DNA from 2 places in the Streptomyces sp. DSM 42067 genome. Region 1 is predicted to be linked to the other one. Evidence: riboswitches for the same ligand, from Rfam matches in the RefSeq annotation. Region 1 holds a riboswitch; the other holds the start of a gene.
What was found. Region 1 has a riboswitch for glycine ahead of gcvP (aminomethyl-transferring glycine dehydrogenase). Riboswitches for the same ligand answer to the same signal wherever they lie in the genome.

Region 1 (3,399 bases):
GCGGCTGCTCGGAGTCGGCGTGAGCGGGCTCGCCGATTTCACACAGGAGGACCTGTTCGCCCAGGCGGCCGGGGACCGATCGGAGGAAGCGGAGCACGAGGAGGGGCAGCAGCCGGAGGGGGAGGAGCCGGCGCCGGCCGAGCGGCACTGGCTGGCGGGCCGCGACGTGCGGCATGCCGAGTACGGCGCCGGGTGGGTGCAGGGGAGCGGTCTCGGACGGGTGACCGTGCGGTTCGAGACACCGGGCTCCCCGCCCGGCCGTGTACGCACGTTCAGGACCGACGATCCGGATCTGGAGCCGGCCGAGCCGCTGCCGCTTGTGCCCATCGTCGGCGGTCAGTCCCCGGAACCGGGCACTGGGCCGGATGGTGGGGAGCCAGACGGGACGGGAGGCGGCAGGGGGAAGGCGGAGGACGGCCGTGGCCGCGTCCAGCAGGGCGAAGAGACCGGGCTGCCCGCCGACCGCGAGGACGAGGGCGAGCACAGCGGCGGCGGGGACAGCATCGATGGCGGTGCCTGCACGCGGGGGGAAGACGGCGTGCACGGCGTCGATGGCGGCGGCGTCGTCGCCCTCGGTGCGGACAGGTCCGGGGGCATGGAGTACGGCGGGGGCGGAGGCAGGGAGTACGACGGGGGCGGAGGCGGAGTGCGCCGCGAACCCGCTGGGCCGGATCCTGCTCCGGACAGTCAGGCGGACCCCGCCGGGGAAGGGGCGGGGTCCGGGCGCGAGAGCCGGCGAGTTGGACCAGCGGGCGGGGAGAGTCAGGTGTCGTCCGAGTCCGCGAGGCGGCCGAAGTCGCGGTCCGGGGGCAGGGCGGCGGCGCCCGGGTCCGAGACGTCCAGGCCGTAGTGGTGGTAGAGCTGCAGTTCCTGCTCGGGGGAGAGATGGCGGCCCACGCCGAAGTCGGGGGCGTCCTTGATGAGGGCGCGTTCGAAGGGGACCCGCAGGCTGCCCTCGACCAGCTCGCTCGGCTCCAGGGGCACGAAGGCGTCCCGGCTGAACAGGCCCGTGCGGATGGCCGCCCACTCGGGGACGCCGGTCGCGTCGTCGAGATAGACCTCGTCGACGGTGCCGATCTTGTGACCGTTGCGATCAAATGCCTTGCGGCCTATCAAAGTGCGCGGATCGATGTCGGTCTGCACGGGCCCTCCAGCTCCTCGCAACTCATCCGTAAGCACTACGAAAGAGCACATTGGGCAAGGCGGCCACTCGAAGCCTCGGCCCAGGTCCCGGGCGAAGCCCTCGCTGGTAGGCTGACATCGGCTGCTGACCCCGTGCGGGAGAGTCCTCCGATCCCCGATCGGAGGCGCCGAAGGAGCAAATCCTCCCCGGAATCTCTCAGGCCCCTGTACCGCACGGACGAGGTCACTCTGGAAAGCAGGGCGGGCGTCGACGGCTTCCGCTCTCACCGACGGTGAAAGCCGGGCGACATGTGTGTACCCGGTGAAACTCTCAGGTTGAGATGACAGAGGGGGAGGCCGTCCGGGCACCCGCGCGTGGTGCCCACGAAGGTCGTGTCAGACCAGGAGGCCTCCGCACAATGACCGCCAACCGCATTCCGCTCTCCCATCTGGAGCAGGGCATCCCGTTCGAGCAGCGGCACATCGGCCCCGACGCCGGGGAGCGGGCCAAGATGCTCGCCCAGGTCGGGTACGGCTCGCTGGACGAGCTCACGGCCGCCGCCGTACCCGATGTGATCAAGAGCGCCGATGCGCTGGAGCTGCCGGGTGCGCGGACCGAGGCCGAGGTGCTGGCCGAGCTGCGCTCGCTCGCCGACCGCAACCAGGTCCTCGACTCGATGATCGGGCTGGGCTACTACGGCACGTTCACCCCGCCGGTCATCCTGCGGAACGTCATGGAGAACCCCGCCTGGTACACCGCCTACACGCCGTACCAGCCGGAGATCTCGCAGGGCCGGCTCGAGGCGCTGCTGAACTTCCAGACGATGGTCGCCGAGCTGACGGGACTGCCCACCTCGGGTGCCTCCCTGCTCGACGAGGGCACGGCGGCGGCCGAGGCCATGGCGCTCTCGCGCCGCGTCGGCAAGGTCAAGAACGGCGTCTTCCTCATCGACGCCGACACGCTGCCGCAGACCATCGCCGTGATCGAGACGCGCGCGGAGCCGACCGGTGTCGAGGTGGTCGTCGCCGATCTGTCCGAGGGCATCCCGGCCCACGTCGCCGAGCGCGGGGTCGTGGGTGTTCTGCTGCAGTACCCAGGCGCCTCGGGTGCCGTGCGCGACCTGAAGCCCGTCATCGACCAGGCGCACGAGCTCGGCGCGATCGTCACCGTCGCCGCCGATCTGCTGGCCCTCACGCTGCTGACCTCGCCGGGTGAGCTCGGGGCCGACATCGCCGTCGGCACCACGCAGCGCTTCGGTGTGCCGATGGGCTTCGGCGGGCCGCACGCCGGCTATATGGCAGTCCGCGAGAAGTTCGCCCGCAGCCTGCCCGGCCGTCTGGTCGGTGTCTCCGTCGACGCCGACGGCAACAAGGCGTACCGCCTCGCCCTGCAGACCCGCGAGCAGCACATCCGCCGCGAGAAGGCCACCAGCAACATCTGCACGGCGCAGGTGCTGCTCGCCGTGATGGCGGGCATGTACGCCGTCTACCACGGCCCGGACGGCCTCAAGGCGATCGCGCAGCGCACCCACCGGTACGCCACGATCCTCGCCGAGGGCCTGCGTGTCGGCGGTGTCGAGGTCGTGCACGGCGCGTACTTCGACACGCTGACCGCGCGGGTGCCCGGCAAGGCCGCCGAGATCGTCTCCGCGGCCCGTGAGCGCGGGGTCAACCTGCGACTGGTCGACGCGGACCACGTGGGCATCGCCTGCGACGAGACCACCAAGCGCGCGCAGCTGGGCGCCGTCTGGACCGCGTTCGGCGTGGAGGCCGACATCGAGGCGCTCGACGAGACGGCCGCCGAGGCGCTGCCGGAGTCGCTGCTGCGCACCGACGACTTCCTCGCGCACCCGGTCTTCCACCAGCACCGTTCCGAGACCGCGATGCTGCGCTACCTGCGCAGGCTCGCCGACCGCGACTACGCGCTCGACCGCGGCATGATCCCGCTGGGCTCCTGCACCATGAAGCTCAACGCGACCACCGAGATGGAGCCGGTCACCTGGCCCGAGTTCGGCCAGCTGCACCCCTTCGTCCCGGCCGACCAGGCGCAGGGCTACCTCACGCTCATCACGGAGCTGGAGGAGCGGCTCGCCGAGGTCACCGGCTACGACAAGGTGTCGCTCCAGCCGAACGCCGGTTCGCAGGGCGAGCTGGCCGGTCTGCTGGCCGTACGCGGCTACCACCGGGCCAACGGCGACGAACAGCGCACCGTCTGCCTCATCCCGTCCTCGGCGCACGGCACCAACGCCGCCAGCGCGGTCATGGCCGGCATGAAGG
Region 2 (3,399 bases), 4.6 Mb from region 1:
AGGCGACGGGTACGCGGCCGAGGGCGCGGCCCAGCGCGTCCATCGGGACGTTACGGGCGCTTCCCTCCCACTCCGAGAGTTCCACGCCGACGAAGAGCACGGGGTCGCCGCCCTCGACGCTGGCGAGGCAGCGGCGCGCGGTGAGCACGATGCCGGTCTCCGCGAACTCACCGGACGCCGCGGACAGGAAGTCCACCGGATCGTTCTGCCAGTCGGGTTCGAAGAGGCGTACGCGGCCGCCGCTCGCGGGGCCGTCGAGGGGCGTGCGTCCCGCCCGGCACAGCTCGGCGACGGCAGGGGGCGGCAGCGGTATGCCGACCGTGCCGTCCGGGTTGACGGCCATGCCGAGACCGGGGGGCAGTCCGCGCGCGAAGTCGACGGCGGGTGCCACGGTGTAACTCATGTGGTCGCCCACGACCTGGCGGAACTGCTGCTCGGAGCTGAAGACGGGCACGTATGCCTGTCCGTCGATCTCCAGGGTGGGCAGATCAAGGGTGCGGCTGTCGGGGCCGCCGCCGCCCGGCAGGGGGATCCATATGGGGCTGCGGCCGAGCACCTCCACTATGCGGGCGCCCGCCGTGGGGACGCCGAGGGAGGCGGCGAGCACCTCCTCCAGCTCGTTGCCGGGCCACCCGCCGTGGGGATGGGGGTGCGCCTGCGCCGGGATGTCCATGTGCCTTCCACCTGCTCGGAACCTCTGGTTGCTGCGGTTCGCACCCTAACGCCGGGCGCTGGGCGGTGCCCTCCGAGTGCAGGGCACAGGCCATACGCGACGCCCCGTACGTCGTGGGCTGTGCCCACCGGTTCCGCCCCAGGCGGAACGCGTGCCCGCAACGGTGCCACATGCTGTCGCTCAGCGGTCGAAATCGACCGCTCGCAGCAGATCCGCCGCCGACCGGTCCAGCAGTACCGCCGAGGAGCAGCCCGGGGGCAGCTCGCCCCGTTCCACCGAGCCGATCAGGCCTGTCACCGCCCTGCGGTGGCGCGCGAACGCGTACCGGGAGACCCCGCGGCCGCGCTCCCGCTGCCCGGCCAGTGCCGTGTCGGGCGCGACGTCGAGCACCAGCAGATGCAGGGTGCCGCCGCGGCGCCGGGCCTCGCGGCTCAGCCAGCGGCGCACCCAGGCCTGGGTGCCGCAGTCGTGCACGACGACGCTGGCGCCGGAGCGCAGCGCGCGGCGCAGCCCGGCGTAGTGCGCGAGGCGGACGAAGGGGCGGTAGACCGCGTACGGGAGACGGCGGGACACCCTGCCGTCCCAGCGGTCGCGGGTGTCCTGCGAGTCGATGCGCGCTCCGGCCACGGCCCGCCGCATCAGCGTGGACTTCCCGCTGCCCGGCAGCCCGGAGACGACGACGATGTCGCCCGGCGCGAAGGAGAGGCGGCGCGGACCGCGGCCCGCCCGGTCGCGGAGGTCGCGTACGACGGCCTCGGGGAGACGGCCACGGTTCTTCGCGACCGTGGCGGCGGGCTGCTCCGGCAGCGCCACCCCGGTCGTGGTCGCGTATGCGCTCGTCCTGTGCACCGTGATCGTCCTCCCCGTCAGGTCACGTCACTCTGCCTTGACGAGTGTAAAGAGACAGTAATGCGAGACAAGCTCATTACCGGCTCGTTGCTCCCGGAACAATCCTGTTGCGCCCTTGGGACAGTGCCGCGCGTGGCGTGCAATGATGGGCGCGCCAACTGCATACCGGCCGCTTGAATCCGCGCGGGAGAGCCCTCAGCCGTCCAGGCCCTGACAGGTCCTGACCTGGGGCGCCGAAGGAGCAAGTCCCTCCCTTGAATCTCTCAGGCCCCGATACCGCGCGGGCGAGGCACATCTGAAAAGCGGGCCGTCACAGCCGGGCAGTCGGGTTACTGCCCAGGCGAACGGCGGCTCCACCCACGGTGCAAGCCGCGGGCCCCGGGCTCGTGGCGAACCTCTCAGGTTCCGATGACAGATGGGGAGGATCGACTCGACCTCGCCTGTCATGCCCTGGGAGCACCCCCCTATGAGCAATGCCCTCCGCAAGACCGCCCTCGATGCGCTGCACCGCGCGCTCGGCGCGACCATGACCGACTTCGCGGGCTGGGACATGCCGCTGCGGTACGGCAGCGAGCGCGACGAGCACAACGCCGTACGCACCGGGGCCGGCCTCTTCGACCTCTCGCACATGGGCGAGATCACCGTCACCGGGCCGGACGCCGCGAACCTGCTGGACTACGCGCTGGTCGGCAACATCGGCGCCGTGGCGGTCGGCCGCGCCCGCTACACCATGATCTGCCAGGAGGACGGCGGCATCCTCGACGACCTGATCGTGTACCGGCTCGCCGAGCAGGAGTACATGATCGTCGCGAACGCCTCCAACGCGCAGGTGGTGCTGGACGCCGTCACGGCCCGCGCGGCCGGTTTCGACGCGATCGTGCGCGACGACCGTGACGCGTACGCGCTGATCGCCGTCCAGGGGCCCGAGTCCCCCGGCATCCTGAAGTCGTTGACCGACGCCGACCTGGACGGGCTGAAGTACTACGCCGGTCTGCCCGGCACCGTCGCCGGTGTCCCCGCGCTGATCGCCCGTACCGGCTACACCGGCGAGGACGGCTTCGAGCTGTTCGTGGCGCCCGAGCACGCGGAGAAGCTGTGGCAGGCGCTCACCGAGGCGGGCGCCCCGGCCGGTCTCGTCCCGTGCGGCCTGTCGTGCCGCGACACGCTCCGCCTGGAGGCGGGCATGCCGCTGTACGGGCACGAGCTGTCCACCGCGCTGACCCCGTTCGACGCCGGTCTGGGGCGAGTGGTCAAGTTCGACAAGACCTCAAACAACGGTGACTTCGTGGGGCGTGCCGCCCTGCTCGAGGCCGCCGAGCGGGCCGAGAAGAACCCGCCGCGCATGCTCGTCGGGCTGATCGCCGAGGGCCGCCGCGTGCCGCGCGCCGGCTACCAGGTCGTCGCCGAGGGCAAGGCGATCGGCGAGGTCACCTCCGGCGCCCCCTCGCCCACGCTCGGCAAGCCGCTCGCGATCGCATACGTCGACGCCGCACACGCCGCGCCCGGCACCCCCGGCGTCGGCGTGGACATCCGCGGCAGCCACGAGCCGTACGAGGTCGTGGCGCTGCCGTTCTACAAGCGCCAGAAGTGACGCCGTGCCCGACGGCCCTCTGGGGCTCGTCGGGGCCGGATCGGATCGCACACACCACCCTCCCCCAAGCCCTCGGCTTCTCCCCCAGTGCCTTAAGGGCCTGGGGGGTACCCGCCGAGCAGGGGTACCCCCGACACCACCACTCCCCCGCATACAGGAGAATTCAGGTCATGAGCAACCCCCAGCAGCTGCGCTACAGCAAAGAGCACGAGTGGGTGTCGGCCGCCGAGGACGGCGTCGCGACGGTCGGCATCACGGAGTACGCGGCGAACGCGCTCGGCGATGT

Region 2: another riboswitch for glycine. It lies ahead of gcvT (glycine cleavage system aminomethyltransferase GcvT); the one in region 1 lies ahead of gcvP (aminomethyl-transferring glycine dehydrogenase).

What each region holds. Positions count from the first base shown of each region.
Region 1 is NZ_CM147706.1:1,805,279-1,808,677, reverse strand. It holds partial or broken gene ACSMXV_RS08675 (DNA polymerase IV) at 1-424, shown strand, start outside; gene ACSMXV_RS08670 (PRC-barrel domain-containing protein) at 763-1,143, opposite strand; glycine riboswitch at 1,269-1,365, shown strand; gene gcvP (aminomethyl-transferring glycine dehydrogenase) at 1,542-3,399, shown strand, end outside.
Region 2 is NZ_CM147706.1:6,402,962-6,406,360, reverse strand. It holds gene ACSMXV_RS29100 (enhanced serine sensitivity protein SseB) at 1-673, opposite strand, end outside; gene ACSMXV_RS29095 (AAA family ATPase) at 854-1,528, opposite strand; glycine riboswitch at 1,697-1,811, shown strand; gene gcvT (glycine cleavage system aminomethyltransferase GcvT) at 1,989-3,113, shown strand; gene gcvH (glycine cleavage system protein GcvH) at 3,284-3,399, shown strand, end outside.